DNA from 4 places in the Ruegeria sp. S84 genome. Region 4 is predicted to be linked to each of the others. Evidence: riboswitches for the same ligand, from Rfam matches in the RefSeq annotation. Region 4 holds a riboswitch; each other region holds the start of a gene.
The links. A riboswitch is a leader RNA that binds a small molecule or an ion and turns the genes downstream of it on or off. The one in region 4 is predicted to bind cobalamin.
Positions count from the first base shown of each region.

Region 1 (4,193 bases), on a different replicon from region 4:
ATGCATCGCGCGCGCCATCTTCGAGATCGCTTCGATATTTGCCGGTCCGGGCGTCAGCTCTTCGTAGCGCAATCCGATCCAGCGTTCGTTCTTGACGGCATCAGTCTGCGACATGACGGGATGTTCCTGCAGGAACTTGAAGGTGTCCTCGGCGCCATTGCCGGTCTGATAATCCAACAAAACCAGGAATTCCGGGTTCGATGCGGCAACGGCCTCCCACGAAGTGCGGCCCCAGCTCGTGTCCATGTCATGAGTGACGTTTTCACCACCAGCGGCTGTGATCATCGCATCGGGAATCGCGAATTTACCGGCGGTAAACGGAGCATCTGCAGGACCATCCAGAAGAAAGACGCGGGGCTTGGGCAGTTCAGCAGTCTTGGCATCGATCGCTGCCAGCTGCTCTTTCCAGCCCGAGACCAGAGCCTCGGCCTTGTCTTCGACTTGCATCACCTTGCCCAAGCGCAACACATCGCCAAACAGAAGATCCATGCTGGCTTCGGGGCGATCCTTGTCCAGATGGACACAGCTTTCCGTTAGAACCAAGGTCTTGATTCCGAACGGTTCCAATGTATCTGGGGTCACATCACCACCCGGCTTCATGCCATAGTACCAACCTGCAAAGAACAGGTCGGGTTCAACCGCCACCAGGTTTTCGACGATCGGATATTTCGGCGCAAGCTCGGGGATGTCGCCGCGCAGAGCATCAAAATCAGGGCTGGTCTTGTACCAGCCGGTGATGCCGGTCAGGCCGACGATCTTGTCCTGCAGACCCAATGCAAAGGCCATATCGGTCATGTTCATGTCATGCACAACCAGGCGCTCGGGCGCGGTATCAAAAACCAGCGGTTCGCCGCAGTTGTCTACGGTGACTTCTTGCGCAGCAGCACCGCTTGCCATGGCGGTGGCCAACGCCACGGGCCAGATGTATTTCATCTCAGTGTGTTCCTTCGACTAAGTTGAGATTGTGGTTCTTCGAATATCAAGCGCCGGGATCACGCGGCCTTCGTGGAGAAAGCAGAGGAAATCAACGCCAAAAGTTTCGCGGACTCTTTCGGGTGTCAGCACCTTGTCCACCGATCCAAACTCGATCATGCGGGTCGATTTCATCAGCGCCACGTGTGTGGCGAATTCGGGGATCATGACCAGATCGTGTACGATCATGACCACGGTGATCCCAAGCTCGGCGACCAAAGACAGCATCCGCCCTTTTGCATCAGGATCCAGATGGTTGGTCGGTTCGTCCAGAAACAGCAACGAAGGGTTCTGCGCCAAAGCACGTGCGATATGGGCACGCTGACGTTCGCCTCCGGACAGTTGGGCCATGCGCTTGTCCGCGAGATTGGCGAGACCGGTCAGGTCTAAAATCCGGTCCAGCTCTTGCGCGTGGCCTTCGGCAGAGCGGTCCGCACGGATGGGTATTTGCCCCAGCGCAACATAATCGCGCAACGCCAAGCGTCCATCGGGCAGTTCCTGCTGACCTACCACTGCAATCATGCGCGCACGCTCTTTGGCGGAGAGCTGTTTCAGACTGCGTCCTTTGATCCGAACATCGCCAAGTGCCAGCGGCTCAGCGCCGCACAACAGATTGAGAAGCGTCGTTTTCCCCGCCCCGTTCGGGCCGGCGATAGCTAGAATGGAACCCTCGTCCAACTCGAACGAGACGCCCTGCAACAGGACATCTCCGTTAAGGGCATAATACTCAAGGTTTTCGGCAATCAGAAAGGGTGGCAACGTCATTGCGATGCCCCCTGTTCGATCTGCGGCATGCGCGAGAGGGTTTTATTGAACAACGCCTGCGGGCGATCAGTGGCATTTGTCCAGCCATTCGGGCTTTCACGATACTGCGCTGCAAACTCAGCCAGCGCCTGCACCTCATCCGCGGTCTGAATGCCACCAAAAAGGTATTGCGCCTTTCCTACGGCCTGGAACCCAACCGTTCTGGGACTATCGCAGCCTGCCATGCAAGACGACGCGCGGATCGCAAAACTGCGAGGTAATTTCCCAGTCAACGCATCGCAAATTTCATCAAGGGGCAGCCCTTCAGTGCAGCTTTCGCAGACTAGAATGAAATGATCAGGCGTATCTGGCATGGTCCACTCCACTTGTTTCCAAGCGCATGCGGAAGCTGCCGACAATGTAAACACGCGATTGACGCGCCATCAAAGCCTCCTTCCAGGACGCCCCGCCCCGGGTTGGTTGAACATCTGATGGCAGGTCTCCTGACTTGCGGGTCCGCGCTCGGCCAACCTTCCCGACCCTGTGGACCAGTGGCTGTTTGGCCTTGCTCACCGCTTACAGTTGCGGGGGCAGTTACGGAATTGGCACCTTTTGGCAAACCTCACCGTATTCCCTTTTCATCCCGCGGCAACACCACCGGGAACCATCAATCGACTGAGTGCCCGAGAACACCGGACACGTCAATGATAAAGTCGAAGGCACCCAACTCTGGTCGAGGATCGAGCGCCGGCAACTACGTGTCCGAAGCACCAACCGAATAGCTTGGGCTGCGCGCCGAATTTGTCTGGCTGCGGCCGTCCATAGTTGGTGTGTTTGGAAATTAGACAATCTGAGGTAAGCTGAACAAATTTAGAGGTTTAGCTTTGTCAGCACCTTACCCCTGTTTGATCATTGCCTGGGTTTATCCAAGGAGACGGTTCTTTGACACATGTTTCGCAAAACGCATTGCCGCCGGATATTGTTGATGATGTCATTGACCACAATCTCGAGGCCGTTGCACGGTGGAAAGGCCATCGCTTAAGGGCTCAGCATGGGCGCAGTCACGGGTGCGTGGCTGCAACATTCACTGTCAGAAACGATCTACCAGAACAGTTCCGTCACGGCCTGTTTGAACAGCCCGCTGCCTATTCAGCCGCACTTCGCTTTTCCAACGGCGCGCATCTGGATGACCGGAAATCGGATGCCCACGGGATGGCGATCAAGCTTTTTGACGTGCCAGGCCCCAAGCTGATCGACGCCGAGGCACTTGCGCATCTGGGGACCACACAACTCAGCGACGAGTTCGATTTCGTATTGGTCGATCAGGATGTGTTTCCCAGCTACGTCCCCGATGAATATGAGCGATTGGGCAGGCTTGTCGCCACATTACAAGCGGTCCAGCACGCGATCAAAGGGCGACGAAAATGGAGCCTTAGGTTGATCACCAAAGGGCTGCGCGCAGGATTTCGCGCCTTCCTCACTCGTGAAGGCAAGCGTCAGTTTCGCGTCGCGAGTGATTTTGCCTCGAACTATATGCACTCGCCTTTTGAGGTCCATTTCTGGTCGACAACACCGTATCGGCTGGGCCCCGATCTAACGGTCAGATACTTGGCCCGCAGCGCGAAACCAAAAATTCCGGCACATCCGGTAGACGACCCAGATGGGATCGGGCAGTGTTTGCGGCAAGACGTGGCCGATGGAGATAATCACTTCGAGCTGTGTGTGATTGAGCCCCCGCGCCCGGCCGACGAATTCGATGTGCTCGACAATCGCATCCGGTGGGCATGCGACCCGCAACCAGATGCACCTCTTGATCCGTACCATCATACCGTCACGCCCGTGGCGGATATCACGATTCCCAAAGGTGCAGAATTTGATCCGCAGAATGGAGACGCGATGAGCTTCTCGCCCTGGCGTGTCACGGCAGATCACGAACCTTTAGGACCGATTAATGCGATCCGGCTCAGAACCTATCTGAGCTTGGCCCGCGCCCGGTTCCCGAATCGATGACCAAACGGAGATGTATTGATGCTGGACGTTGATGATCTGATCAAACTCGGATTCAAGATCTCCCCACCCGTTACGAGCTATTTAGCCGCGATCAGGCTTGCAAACGCCGCGAAGATCCACCGACCGCGGCCCTATACGATGGGCGCAGACTACACGACATGGCCCGGCGTGTTTTCCCATCGCTGGATCGGTCGGCATACAACGCCAGAAGACCTCTCACCCGTCCTGCCGTCGGAAAGCGAAGTTGCTGATCTCTTTCGCCGACGGACACAAATGGATGGCAGCCCGCTTACCTTGATGTGCCCGCAAGGATCGACACTTTTGTTTATCTCGGCCGCACAATGGTTTACCGACAGTTTCCTGCGCACCTTTGGGGCGAAAGGACCGGTTGATCAGACGGATTCGAACCACGAGGTCGATCTGTGCCAAATCTACGGGCTGAACGATTTTCAGACCGACATGCTGCG
Region 1 is NZ_JBWPVF010000001.1:128,722-132,914, reverse strand. It holds gene AC1DFB_RS19350 (ABC transporter substrate-binding protein) at 1-933, opposite strand, end outside; gene AC1DFB_RS19345 (ABC transporter ATP-binding protein) at 952-1,737, opposite strand; gene AC1DFB_RS19340 (DUF1636 family protein) at 1,734-2,090, opposite strand; cobalamin riboswitch at 2,193-2,400, opposite strand; gene AC1DFB_RS19335 (catalase family protein) at 2,659-3,726, shown strand; gene AC1DFB_RS19330 (peroxidase family protein) at 3,745-4,193, shown strand, end outside.
Region 1: it holds a riboswitch for cobalamin, as region 4 does, so the genes downstream of both, AC1DFB_RS19340 (DUF1636 family protein) here and AC1DFB_RS18670 (energy-coupling factor ABC transporter permease) in region 4, are expected to answer to the same signal.

Region 2 (4,193 bases), 190 kb from region 4:
CTGGCAACGGGACAGGACGGTCACCGGGACCTTGCGAATCTCGGTGGTGGCAAAGATGAACTTCACGTGTTCGGGGGGTTCTTCCAGCGTCTTGAGCAGCGCGTTGAAAGCGCTGGTCGATAGCATGTGAACCTCGTCGATGATATAGATCTTGTAGCGCGCGGATGCAGCGCGATAGCGTACGCTGTCGATGATCTCGCGGATGTCATTGACACCGGTGCGGCTGGCGGCGTCCATCTCCATCACATCGACATGGCGGCCCTCCATGATGGCTACGCAGTGTTCACATTGACCGCAGGGTTCGGTGGTAGGGCCGCCGCTGCCATCGGGACCGATGCAGTTCATACCCTTGGCTATGATCCGAGCGGTCGTCGTCTTGCCGGTACCGCGGATGCCGGTCATGATGAAGGCCTGCGCGATCCGGTCCGCCTCGAAGGCGTTTTTTAGAGTGCGCACCATGGCGTCCTGACCGACCAGATCGGCAAAGGTTTCGGGGCGGTATTTGCGGGCAAGAACCTGGTAGGCGGGGCTGGGCGTCTCGGTCATGTCTGCTCTGTCGGATTCGCGTTACGCCGCAGCGTAGAGGCCCCCGCCGCCCGCGTCCACAGCCAGCCGGGACGATTTTCATTTTGGAATGCGTGGGTATGCGGCTAAAATCCACTCTATTCTATTTACTGGACCAGTATGTTGTTGGGTGAAGTTTGTTTGGGGGGAGATTATGTCGCAACTGGTGGTTTATGCGTTGCAGGTCGGCGGAGGCACCTTGGCCTTGTCCTCGATGCCTGGGCGTGGAGGAACGTATGCAGAAGACCTTGATCTTATCGCAGACTGGAAGCCCGGGCTTGTGATCTCGATGACGACTGAGGTTGAGATGATTCAGGATGGTGCGCGGAATTTTGGCGCTGATATTCAGGGGCGTGCCAGCAGATGGGTGCATTTGCCGATCGAAGATTTTGGCACGCCACCCAAGGAGATTGTGGAGCGCTGGCCCCGCGTTGGCGCGACTGCCCGTCAGGCGTTGTCAGGTGGTGGCCGTGTGCTAGTGCATTGCCGTGGTGGCTGTGGCCGATCCGGGATGGTGGTTCTGCGTCTGATGGTTGAATGCGGTGAACGGCCTGAGGCGGCATTGAAGCGATTGCGTACGGTGCGTCCTTGCGCAGTCGAGACAAATGCCCAGATGCTTTGGGCCGTTGAACCGGCCCGTGTTCAAGCCGTTTGACGGCCTAGACACCAACATGTGGCGAGATTTCGCCACCGGTATGTGGTACCAGAAGCGAAGCCTCAAGCATGGCGCACGGATGGTTCCTCAGCAGGTCAGAGGGCAGGCTGCTGAACTCGGTCCCGAACATCATGTCAGCGTAGTCATCAAGCCGGTCGATCGCAGTTTCAGGATCGGCGCCGCAGAATACGCGGATCTGATCACATTGGGCGCGAAAGCGGGCGGTACACCCCTCTGGGCAGTGCGACAGGTCTATGCTGCCTTCAATTTCGAACTCAGGTTTTGTGATCGGCTGTGCAGACGACATGGCCTGCGTCAGAGCCCGCGCCATCTGCGCCAATGCGGGGCAGGGTGCGCCAGTACGTTGGCACACGGTCGCCGTGAATTCGTGTGTTTTGGTCTTCCAGATCATCAATGCGCCCTCCGCGCGCAAGGCTAGGGCGTGGCACAGGTTGGTCGTTGCGGAGCACGATCAAACCCGTCCCGGACACCCCGCCCGAGTTTCGGTTCTACATCCGATGGCAGGTCTCCTGACTTGCGGGTCATCGCTTTGCCGACCTTCCCAGCTTTCAAGGCCAGTGGTATCTCGGCATTGCTCTCCGCTTACAGTTGCGGGGGCAGTCTCGGACTAGGTTCTTTCCGGATTTATCCGGGCAGAACCGCACCGTGTTCCCTTTTCATCCCGGCCCGATTGGGCGCGAGAACCATCGCGCCATGGCTAGCGGCTGCGCCGTGCCCGAGTCAAGAAGATTGCGTCAGGCAAGTGACGTACGGTCCAGCCACGTCAACCTTGACTTGAGGCGCTTCGGGTGAACTGATCAGTTCAGTCGGTATTGGAGGGCACCATGTTGGTCACGCAGCTGGCGGTTGTGACCGAGGATTTTCAGATCCCGTCCGACCCGGCAATGTTGTCGGCGCGGCTTTACCGTCCGGTTGCCGACCCCGAAAAGGTGGTCGTCATAAACGGTGCGACTGGGGTGCCGAGGGATTACTATCAGTACTTCGCCCGATGGCTTGCCGAAGAACAGGGCATGGCCTGCCTGACCTATGACTACCGGGATTTTGGTCACTCTTTGGTGGGTTCGCAAAAGCGGTCAAATGTCACCATGGCCGATTGGGCGTTGATCGACATTCCAGCCGCCCGGGCCGAGATGCGCCGACGGTTTCCGCAGGCCAAGCTATGGAGCATCGGTCATTCCTTGGGCGGAATGTTTGGCCCGATCCAACCCGATATCGATCAGATTGACAGGATGATCTGTGTCTGTTCGGGTCTGGTAACGCTGGCGGATCACCCTTGGCCTTATCGCGCTTTGGCGGCGTTGTTCTGGTATGGTCACGCGCCGCTGGTGGTCAAGGCGCTTGGCTACCTGCCCGGGCGGTTGGTCGGGTTTGGATCGGACCTGCCTGCCCAAGTCTATTGGCAATGGCGCAAATGGTGCACCGCCCCCAAAAGCTATGTGCCAGAGATCAGCACGACACTGCCCGCCGCCCGCTGGAAAGATTTGGGCAAACGTGTCGATCTGTTTACCTTCGCAGATGATGAAATGGTGCCGCCGGATGCTGTCTGGCGTCTTGCCGATCTCTATGGACCCAAAGCCGGGCGCCATCTGCTTGCACCAAGCGAATTCGGAGTGTCCAAGATCGGCCATATCGGTGCATTCGCAAGACGGAATGCGGCAGTCTGGCCTAGGCTGATCGCCTGATAGCGCTGGGCACCGGTAGGTCGGTGCCCAGCTTCGTTATAGCCCTTTACGGGATTTTTTCTCGTGCATCACGCTGCGCACCATCTTGCCGAAAGCCTTGTCACGGGCGCGGGCCTGCGCCACCGAAGCGGAATTGTGTTGGTCTTCGCGCCGCAGCTTGCGCCAGCGGTCCAGCCGCGCGGGATCAAGCGTACCAGCGTCGATTGCCGCCTGCACCGCACATCCGGGCTCAGACTCGTGCTGACAATCCGAGAAGCGGCAATCCAGGCTGAGGTCTGAGATGTCCGAGAACACCTCATCCAACCCCTCTTGCGCATCTAGCAGACGTAACGCGCGCATGCCGGGCGTATCGATCAGCCAACCGCCGTTGCGCATGCGATGCAAGGCGCGTGCCGTTGTCGTGTGCCTGCCGCGCGCATCGTCTTCACGGATACCTGCGGTGGCCTGATCCTGCCCCGTCATCCCGTTGGCGAGCGTCGTTTTCCCAACGCCGGATGATCCAAGCAAGGCGCTGGTTTGTCCTTTCGGACACCACGACAGAACTTGTTCGAGACCGCCGTGATCCAGCGCGTTGACCGCAAGTACCGTCAGAAACGGGGCGAGCGATTGGGCCTGATCTACATAAAGGCTCGGATCATCGCACATGTCCGACTTGGTCAGAACGACCACCGGATAGCAGCCTGCCTGATGCGCCAGCGCAAGATACCGCTCCAAACGTGGCAGATTGAAATCGGCGTTGCAGGAACTGACGATGAACAGCACATCAACATTTGCAGCGATCAGCTGCGCCGCTGCCCCTGTACCTGCGGCCCGGCGCTGCAGCAGGCTGCGCCGGTCCAGCACGCGGCGTATGCGTTTGTTTTCATCCGCCAGAACCCAATCCCCAACGGCATATGCGCCGGTTGATTGATCCAGAGATAACAAAGGCGATTCACCTTCAGGGCTCAGCCCGATCAGTCGATCCCGGTGTACGGCCGAGATGCGATACGGTAGAAGTGACGGATCAGCCGTATGCTGAGCCGCGAAATGAGAGGACCATCCGAGGTCCGATAAGGAAAGTAACATTGGTCTGCCTGTGATCAGAAACAGCAATCCCGCCGGATGGCAATCGCGCATCCGCTGGTGATGTGTTCAGGCAGTCAGTTGATCGGAAAGGATCAGAACCGGTCTGCCCGAAGGGAATTTGCTACAATCATAAACGCCCTCCTGCGGCTGATGGGTTCTAAGTGAGAGGTTGGACATCGACCCAAGCGGGGCTCGTTGTGGCTGCT
Region 2 is NZ_CM152618.1:3,521,770-3,525,962, forward strand. It holds gene AC1DFB_RS17630 (DNA polymerase III subunit gamma/tau) at 1-546, opposite strand, end outside; gene AC1DFB_RS17635 (phosphatase domain-containing protein) at 719-1,219, shown strand; gene AC1DFB_RS17640 (hypothetical protein) at 1,224-1,631, opposite strand; cobalamin riboswitch at 1,723-1,943, opposite strand; gene AC1DFB_RS17645 (alpha/beta hydrolase family protein) at 2,065-2,922, shown strand; gene rsgA (ribosome small subunit-dependent GTPase A) at 2,959-3,987, opposite strand; RNA gene ffs (signal recognition particle sRNA small type) at 4,147-4,193, opposite strand, start outside.
Region 2: it holds a riboswitch for cobalamin, as region 4 does, so the genes downstream of both, AC1DFB_RS17640 (hypothetical protein) here and AC1DFB_RS18670 (energy-coupling factor ABC transporter permease) in region 4, are expected to answer to the same signal.

Region 3 (4,193 bases), 780 kb from region 4:
CTTGCGGCGATCCTCAGCAGATACAGCTTCACCCATAGACGTCTTCTCCGGTAGAGGAATTTTGCAACGCTTCAACCAGATCAACCCAGTCCGGTCTGGCTCTCAATTCTTCGGCTTTCGATCTGTGCCACTCACATGCTTGGTGATGGAGGTCTGCCAATTGCGGATCTGCCATCATCTCAGCTTTGATGTCGTGCATAGCCGGCATGTGTTCCAGAATTGAGCGATCCTCAACATCATTGTGGTTCATCATGAGCCAGTATTTGAGCCCTTGATCCTGCCCCACATGATTGGTGCGCCCACGGTCGCGCTTGACCAAAAAGCTATCAGTGCTGCGCACAGCATAATGATGAATGCGCGCGAATTCATGGCTGAAACCACGCCATGCTTTCCATTTCACTTGGTCTGCTGGGTAGAGGTTCCCGCCCGAATCCCGCCACAACACGCCTTCGTATGGCGCGTCAGGGTTCGGTGCATCTTCTGGATTGATCCTGGGACGATGGGCGCGAAAACGGCTGAATTTTCCGTTGTTGCGGAACAGCGTTTTGAACCCTTTGGTCCGGTGATGCGGATAGCCGTCTTCGTTGGCGGCCAGAAAGAAAGTCTCAGGTACAGGTCGATCAACGAAATCGTTCTGACCCGCGTTTCCGAACATGCGCCAGCAGATCGAGATCGCGTCCGCCACGCCGCTGGCCTCAACGAGGCTTCTTATATCACTATTGGGTAAACGGATATTGATATACTCGTCCACATCCAAACTGAGAATCCAATCCGATGACAGATAGCTTGGGTGATTCCGCGCAAGCGAAAATGCACGAACCTGCGGCGCGGCGCGCGGACCCAGCCTGTTTCGTTCGTGGTGAGCCCAGCCAAGCGCTTGCAACCGTTTGCCCATGGCATCGGTACCATCAGCGCAATCATTGGTATAAATCAGAATGTCATCAAAACCGATTGCGTGGTTGTAGGCCACCCAATCGATCATGAAAGGCCCTTCGTTTTTCATCGTTGTTACGATGAGAAAGGTCTCATTCGTCATAAGTTGTTCTCTTGCCTGTGCCGGTGTCGGACTCCTGTCGACCTGTTTAGAATAGCCCCAGAATTTTGTCCAACCAGGTCGCCAGACAGCCGCAACGCTTGCCGATTATTTGATCTACCGATTCTGCGGGATCACCTCGTAACCCGGTTCTTCTGGCTCGTCGTCCAGCATCTCGGTTGGGAACCCTGGCGCCTGGATCTCCAGTCCGGTCGCGTCCTCTAGCCGCCTGATGATGTTCGGGGACAGTTCACGCTCACCATATCGCGCGATGCCATCTTCGAAAATCTTAATCATCAATGGGTTTATCTCAAGGGGAACTCCGGCACGGTCGGCGACCTCCTGAAACAGACCGATATCTTTTTTCACCAGGTCCATGGTGAAGGAAATATCGCGCGAGCCGTTCAGGATGACCTGACTTTCGGTCTCGTGCACGAAGGATGTGCCTGACGATATCTTGATCGCCTCATAGGTGGTTCCAAGGTCCATGCCGGCGGCCTTGGCTGTCACCAATGCCTCGGCACAGGTGATCAGGTTGGCGGTCGCCAGATAATTGGTCAACACCTTCAGAACAGAGGCCGAGCCCAGATCGCCCGTGTGCAAAATGCGCCGCCCCATGGTGGTCAGGAATGGCAGGATACGTTCAAAAGTCTCACGATCACAGCCTGCGAAGATCGAGATATTACCCGTCGCTGCCCGGTGACATCCGCCCGAAACCGGGCAATCCACCGCTGCGCCGCCTCGTTCGATGACCATTGCGCCAAGGCGTTTGACTTCGGCTTCGTCGGTGGTCGACATTTCCATCCAGATTTTGCCAGGGCCGACCTCTGGCAACATTTCCTGCATCACCGCATCCGAGGCCGCAGGAGAAGGCAAACAGGTTATAACAGCATCGCAATCGCGCATCAGTTGCGCCGGGCTTTTGGCGGCTTTGGCACCCTTGGCGACGAATTCGGTCACCAGATCCGGGTTCAGGTCATGAACCGTCAGATCGATACCGTTTCGTAGCAGCGATCCAGATAGCTTGCCCCCTACATTCCCCAGCCCGATAAACCCTACTTTCATGCGCGGTATCCTCCTGTTCGCATCTTGCTGCCATGCCAGCACGTCGTTGCAGAAGTATCATGCCGCCCAGCGACCCCGACAGGTCGCTTTTTATCCGCTTTTTCACGGATCGGCGCGACTCGCTTGACAAGCAACCCTGCCCTGCCGCATGTCCCTTTCGTTGGTGTCTGCGAGAGCAGATGAAAAGGGAATGCGTCAGCGGTTTTTGCCGTCAAACGCAGCCGCCCCCGCGACCGTGACCGGAGAGGGTGCCCAAAGCCACTGGCAGTATGGCCGGGAAGGCGGGACATCCGACAGAGGCCTCCTCTGACATCCGCAAGCCGGGAGACCTGCCAACGCCCGAAGATGAAACCGGACGGGGTGTTCCGGTGTGGGGCTGTGATCGGCCCGCATGAAACCCCGTCCCCCACGAAGAGGATTTGGGGGGATGAGAGACATGACCGAGACCGCACCGGTCGAACTGTTGGTTTGCACTACCTGCCGTCGCGGGCTGCCTGTCGAGGATGACGCCCAGCGCCCCGGCACGTTGCTGCACAAGGCGCTTGAACAGGCGGGCCTGCCCGAAGGCATTACATTGAAAGCTGTGGAATGCCTGTCGAATTGCGATGAAGGCTGCTCGATCGTGCTACGCGGAGGACCGGATCGCTGGACTTTCGTGTATGAGCATTTGAACGAGATCGACCATGTCGAAACCATCGTCGAAGGCGCAGCCAAATACCTCGCCACCGAGGACGGTTTGGTCAAATGGCGCGAACGTCCCGAACATTTCCGCAAAAACTGTGCGGCCCGCATTCCCCCGATTGGAGCCCTGAAATGAGCAATCTTGAGAAACTCCCCGTCACTGTGATCACCGGCTTTTTGGGCTCGGGCAAAACCACTTTGGTGCGACACCTGATGCAGAACCCGCAGGGCAAGCGTCTGGCGGTGGTCGTCAACGAATTCGGCGATGTCGGCGTCGATGGCGATATCCTGAAATCCTGCGCCATTCCTGATTGCCCCGCGGAAAACATCATGGAACTGGCCAATGGTTGCATCTGCTGCACCGTGGCCGATGATTTCATCCCGACCATCGAAGCCCTGATGGCACTAGAGCCGCGCCCTGATCACATCCTGATCGAAACCTCCGGTCTTGCCCTGCCAAAACCGCTGCTGAAGGCGTTCGACTGGCCCGATATCCGCTCGAAAATCACCGTCGATGGCGTGATTGCTCTGGCCGATGCCGAGGCTGTGGCCGCTGGTCGGTTTGCTCCGAATGTCGAGGCGGTGGATGCGCAACGCATGGCAGATGACTCGATTGATCATGAAACTCCCTTGTCCGAGGTGTTCGAGGATCAGATTTCCTGCGCCGACATCATTCTGCTGACCAAGCCCGATCTGGCTGGCCCGGAAGGCGTTGCGAAAGCGAAAGAGATCATCGCCGCCGAAGCGCCCCGCCCCCTGCCCGTAGTCGAAGTGGCTGAGGGTGCCGTGGACGTCCGCGTCGTGCTGGGTCTAGAAGCCGCGGCCGAGGATGACATGGACGCGCGTCCCAGCCATCACGACGGCCATCACGATCACGAGCATGACGATTTCGAAAGCATCATCGTTGAACTGCCCGAGCAAACCGATCCGATTGATCTGGTCGCCAAGATTGAACGATTGGCCAACGAGTTGAATATCCTGCGCGTCAAAGGCTATGCCGCCGTTCAGGGCAAGCCCATGCGCCTACTGGTTCAGGCCGTCGGTGCGCGCGTGCGTCACCAATATGACCGCCCGTGGGAGCCCGGCGAAGACCGTCGCTCGCGCCTTGTGGTCATTGCCGAGCATGACGATATCAAAGAGGCCGAGATCCGCGATATCCTCGTGGGTGTAACCGAGGCTGCCGAGTAAGACCTATGCACGTCGTCTTCCGCGAAAGCCATGGGCTCGAAGAAACCGAGACCCCGACCGATCTGGGCCAGAGCCCGGCGGACCTGGTGGTGCTGTCCTTTTCCGACAGTGACCTTGGCGCTTTCGCGGCGGGATGGCATCGTGGAGGTGGGCCTGAAGGACGCATGCCAACGATGCGGCTGGCCAATCTGACGGCGTTGAAGCATCCCCTCTCAGTCGACACATA
Region 3 is NZ_CM152618.1:744,478-748,670, reverse strand. It holds gene AC1DFB_RS03800 (class I SAM-dependent methyltransferase) at 1-36, opposite strand, end outside; gene AC1DFB_RS03795 (glycosyltransferase family 2 protein) at 29-1,036, opposite strand; gene AC1DFB_RS03790 (NAD(P)-dependent oxidoreductase) at 1,151-2,098, opposite strand; cobalamin riboswitch at 2,243-2,449, shown strand; gene AC1DFB_RS03785 (DUF1636 family protein) at 2,535-2,915, shown strand; gene cobW (cobalamin biosynthesis protein CobW) at 2,912-3,967, shown strand; gene cobN (cobaltochelatase subunit CobN) at 3,973-4,193, shown strand, end outside.
Region 3: it holds a riboswitch for cobalamin, as region 4 does, so the genes downstream of both, AC1DFB_RS03785 (DUF1636 family protein) here and AC1DFB_RS18670 (energy-coupling factor ABC transporter permease) in region 4, are expected to answer to the same signal.

Region 4 (4,193 bases):
TCAGCGCGCTTTCACCTGTGATTGGAGCCTGGTCAACGGCACCAGCCCCTTCGATGACTTCCCCGTCAAGTGGAATGCGATCCCCGCCTCGAACGATGAAGCTGTCACCGACAAAGACATCCGCCGCCGGGACCGTTGCCTCAGAACCGTCAGCACGAACCAGCCGAACCGTCGGGGGGGCCAGATCAAGCAGCGCGGATACCGCGTTGCGAGCCCGTCCGACACTCCAGCTTTCCAGATAAAGAGAAAGCGAAAAGAAAAATGCTACAGTTGCCGCTTCAAAAAACTCACCCAGTCCGATGGCACCAGCGACGGCAACAACCATCAGAAGGTTCATATCCGGCGAAAGGCGACGCGCCGAAGACCAGGCCTTGGGGGCCACCAGCCAGACGCCAAACAGTATCGCAACCGCGAATAAAACTGCCTCGGGCAAAGGCATCGGAACCTCACCATGTCCCGAAAACAGCCCGAGCGCACCGCCCATGCCGGTTTCAAAAATGTGCCAGCCAAAACCCGCTGCCCAAAACCCTCCGCTTAGAGTGGTGAACCGCCGCTGACGTGCAATATGCGCCGCCTGGTCCTGGGCGGCATTTCCGTCATCCCATGGTTTGGCGGTCATACCAGTACTGGCAACCAGCAGCATGACATCTTCGTCAGATAACTTGGCAGCACTTTCAAGAAGTGTCATCCGACCGTTGATCACATCAAATGCAAGATGCTCTTCGCCACCTGCTTTCGGGCCGACGACACGGTTCAGGATCGCCACCTCTTCGGCGCAATCAAGGCCAGAGACCTGAAAGCTTCTACCACCTTCAGGAATTGGACCGGCGGGGGCGATGTCGCCACACCCGCCGCTACCGCATGCGTGGTGACCATGTTTGTTTTCGTGGCCATGGTCGTGGCTATGGGTATCGGATGACATGATTGGACCTCAAGAATCTCTATGGTCCTTTGTAAATAGTTCCTACAGTAACTAGAGCTTCAATACCTTTTGTATTTTTTTCATCCGGGTTCTTTGCCTGCGATATTGTTAGTTCATTTCGTCTTGCGGGCCGGCCGTGTGGATGCAATCTAATTGCAGATGACGCAAAAAATTTGGAACAGATCAATGCAGAAACGGATCGCAATTACCATCACGTTAGTCTCGATTACGGCTGGTTGCTCAGCCCAGTTCACCGGGGCCAAAAGCAAAGCACTTGAACCAGGCAACGTGCCAGATTCGGTCGTAGCGCTGGCAGGGCCGGCGCAGGATTTGACCACAGCGCGCCTCCTGCCCGAAGACAATTGCTTTTGGTATGAGCACAGCGGACCCGTCGAGACGACATTGGTACCATTGCGCGCGACGAATGGCGCTCCGATCTGCATTGCGCGCGACGCCTGATCGAAATGAGGGCAGCGACGTCCATGTACGCTGCCCAATATTCATGAGCGGGCTGTGACGCTATCTTCGGCAGAGTATAGGAAAGCGGTCGAGCCGGTTTTCACGTTTGGGTAGAGGTCATTGATATGAGCCATGATCATTCGCACACATCCAGAACTTGCGCGACCGCCGATGCTTCTTGGCTCAGGCGTGCCGTGAATTCTGAGATATGTGTCTCGGTCTCCAACGTATAGATAAAGGGCACGAGAGCCGAGAGCATTATTCGGCCCGGGCTCCATTCCATTCCGGAATTCCGCGTATTCGGGGTTGCGCTCGATCATTGAAGCGGTTGGTGTCCAGTGTGGCCATTCGACCTTTCGGCGGATAACATAGGTGCCGGGCTCGTAAAGGTTCCCGCGCGCGATCGCTACGCCATAGCGCATTGCGGTCCCGCCTTCTTCGATATGGTAGAGATAGCGCGCGACGGCATCCACATGGATGTCACCTGGAACCAAACCATCATTTGCCGCGACGCGTCTTGGTAAAAAACGGTCATGAACACCCCACGGATTTGAGGTCATTGGATCGTAACCAATTGGCGTGACCTGACTGTCCCAATAGGTCTTCTGCGATGCGGTTGGCCAGGTTTTGGCGATCAATGGACTGGCCGCAGACGCCGAGAACAGCGCTGTGGTGGATTGAATGAAATGGCGCCTTGTAAGCATAGGTCTCGTCCTGGTTCACAAGTTTAACGTATTTGGATCGCACTATCGCGAATTAATTCGAATCTTAAAGCCTCTAGCAGCTAGAGCTTCAAGAGGTTTCAGGTAACGCTTGGTTTACCCAGTTGATCACGTGACCGGTTGCGTGAATCCTGCTTCGGTCGAGTTTACATTGGAATAGGTCGCAAAGACAATTGACACAGGCGAAGCCGCCATTGTAGCGGTGAATTGTTTTCGGTTCCTGATGGCGGAAGCCAAAAGGATTAAAAGGGAATACGGTTCGGTGTTTTCAATGGCGCCAATTCCGTAACTGCCCCCGCAACTGTGAGCGGAGAGCGATGCCAAGACACCACTGGTTCGTAATGGAACCGGGAAGGTTGGCGGAGCGAGCACCCGCGAGTCAGGAGACCTGCCGTAAAGCGCCGGGCTATGCCCAGACTGAACCTGTCGGCCTTACGGTCGATTCAACCTGACAAGCCGCCGGGTGAGGCGGTAGGGAGAAAGAACATGCATATCGAACCGGGCATCGTGAATGGTGCCAAAATCGCGCTTTCCTATGTTACCGCCGCAGGTGCGGCTACTTACGCAGCGAAAGAAACGTTTTCCACATTGCGTGCGAATGGACCTGCATCTTTTGTTATGCGCTCGGTGCTCGCCACCGTTGGGGTTTTCCTTTTCTTCGAAGTCCTGCCGCATTTCCCGGTTGGTGTCTCTGAAGTCCACTTCATCCTGGGGTCGACGCTGTTTCTGCTTCTCGGTGCTGCACCCGCGGCTTTTGGATTGGCAGCTGGTCTCCTGATTCAGGGTGTGTTTTTTGCCCCGTTCGATCTTCCGCAGTACTTCATCAACCTGACCACTCTGCTGGTGCCGCTATTTGCGCTACAGGCACTGGCCAGCCGCATCATCGCACCCGGCACAGCATATGTTGACCTCAAATATGGCCAAGCTCTTGCCCTAAGTGCGACGTATCAGGGAGGAGTAGTCGCATGGGTTGGGTTCTGGGCCTTCTACGGCCAGGGTTTCGGCGCAGAAACCATGGCGTCGGTTCTGTCCTTTGGCGGCGCTTATATGCTGGTAATCGTCATTGAGCCGATTGCTGATCTGGCAGTGCTTGCGGCAGCCAAGGCAATGCGCGGTTTGAACAGTACAGGTCTGGTGACTCCGCGTTTGTACAACGCTGCGAAAGCTTGACCAAAGTTTGAAGCGGTGTCCTAAACTTGGGTTGCCGCGAAACAACCAGTAGTCGCAGGACCAAAATTTTATTGTGGCGCGTCTCTAGGGCGCGCCACATTGTTTTTAGCCGCTAGAAACCTGTACCCAACGATCAGGGTGATTTGGGTCCTGTATTCGTAGGAAAAGATACCTCGTTTCCTTCCAAGTTTTGATCCTGTTGGTGACATTGTCCAGAATCAAATCGCCTTCACTCGAGCGATAAACTAAAACTGCATGGCCACTGCGATTGGTGTCTAAGACAGTTGCAATAAGTAGCTTCGTAGGATCCAGGCCGTTCTGCATTAGTTCAAACTTCTTTTGCAAAGCGAAATCTTCGCAATCCCCTGACCCCTGCATTGGTAGTGTCCAGTATTCCTTTGTCCCGTATTGGTTTTGATCCGAAACGGCGCGGATCCTCCGATTGACGCGCAAGTTAATCGCTTTAACGATCTGTTTCTCCCGCGCTTCTGGCAGACCAGAAGTACGAGTATTCGCGCACGCCCACGAATAATCTTTGCAGAGTGATTTGGCACCCGATGGCGCCTGAACCTCTCTATCTAGTTTGATCCAGGGAAGCTCAGAAGCTTGCAATGGAGCGGCGGAGACAAGGTAGCTGCATATGATACAGGCCAACGATAGATAAACTGGTAACCGTTCCGAGAGTTTTTTCTGAGCGGAAGTAGGTTTTGTCATATCTGCTTTCCCCATGCTCGTTTCTCCTGGGTATCTGAAGCTACCGAGCCAAGAGAACTCTATTTCAATCTTTTATGTTCATCGACGCATTACAACAGCTTATTCAATTTAAAATGCAGAGCAGCAAAGTTCGCGAGCGCGCAGTTTTTAGTCGTGATTGTGTGGGTGAGCTTAATTGAGATTCTTGCAGCGGCATAGAAGAAAAC
Region 4 is NZ_CM152618.1:3,709,451-3,713,643, forward strand. It holds gene AC1DFB_RS18655 (heavy metal translocating P-type ATPase) at 1-922, opposite strand, end outside; gene AC1DFB_RS18660 (hypothetical protein) at 1,109-1,381, shown strand; gene AC1DFB_RS18665 (L,D-transpeptidase) at 1,423-2,085, opposite strand; cobalamin riboswitch at 2,301-2,513, shown strand; gene AC1DFB_RS18670 (energy-coupling factor ABC transporter permease) at 2,590-3,273, shown strand; gene AC1DFB_RS18675 (transglutaminase-like cysteine peptidase) at 3,379-4,002, opposite strand.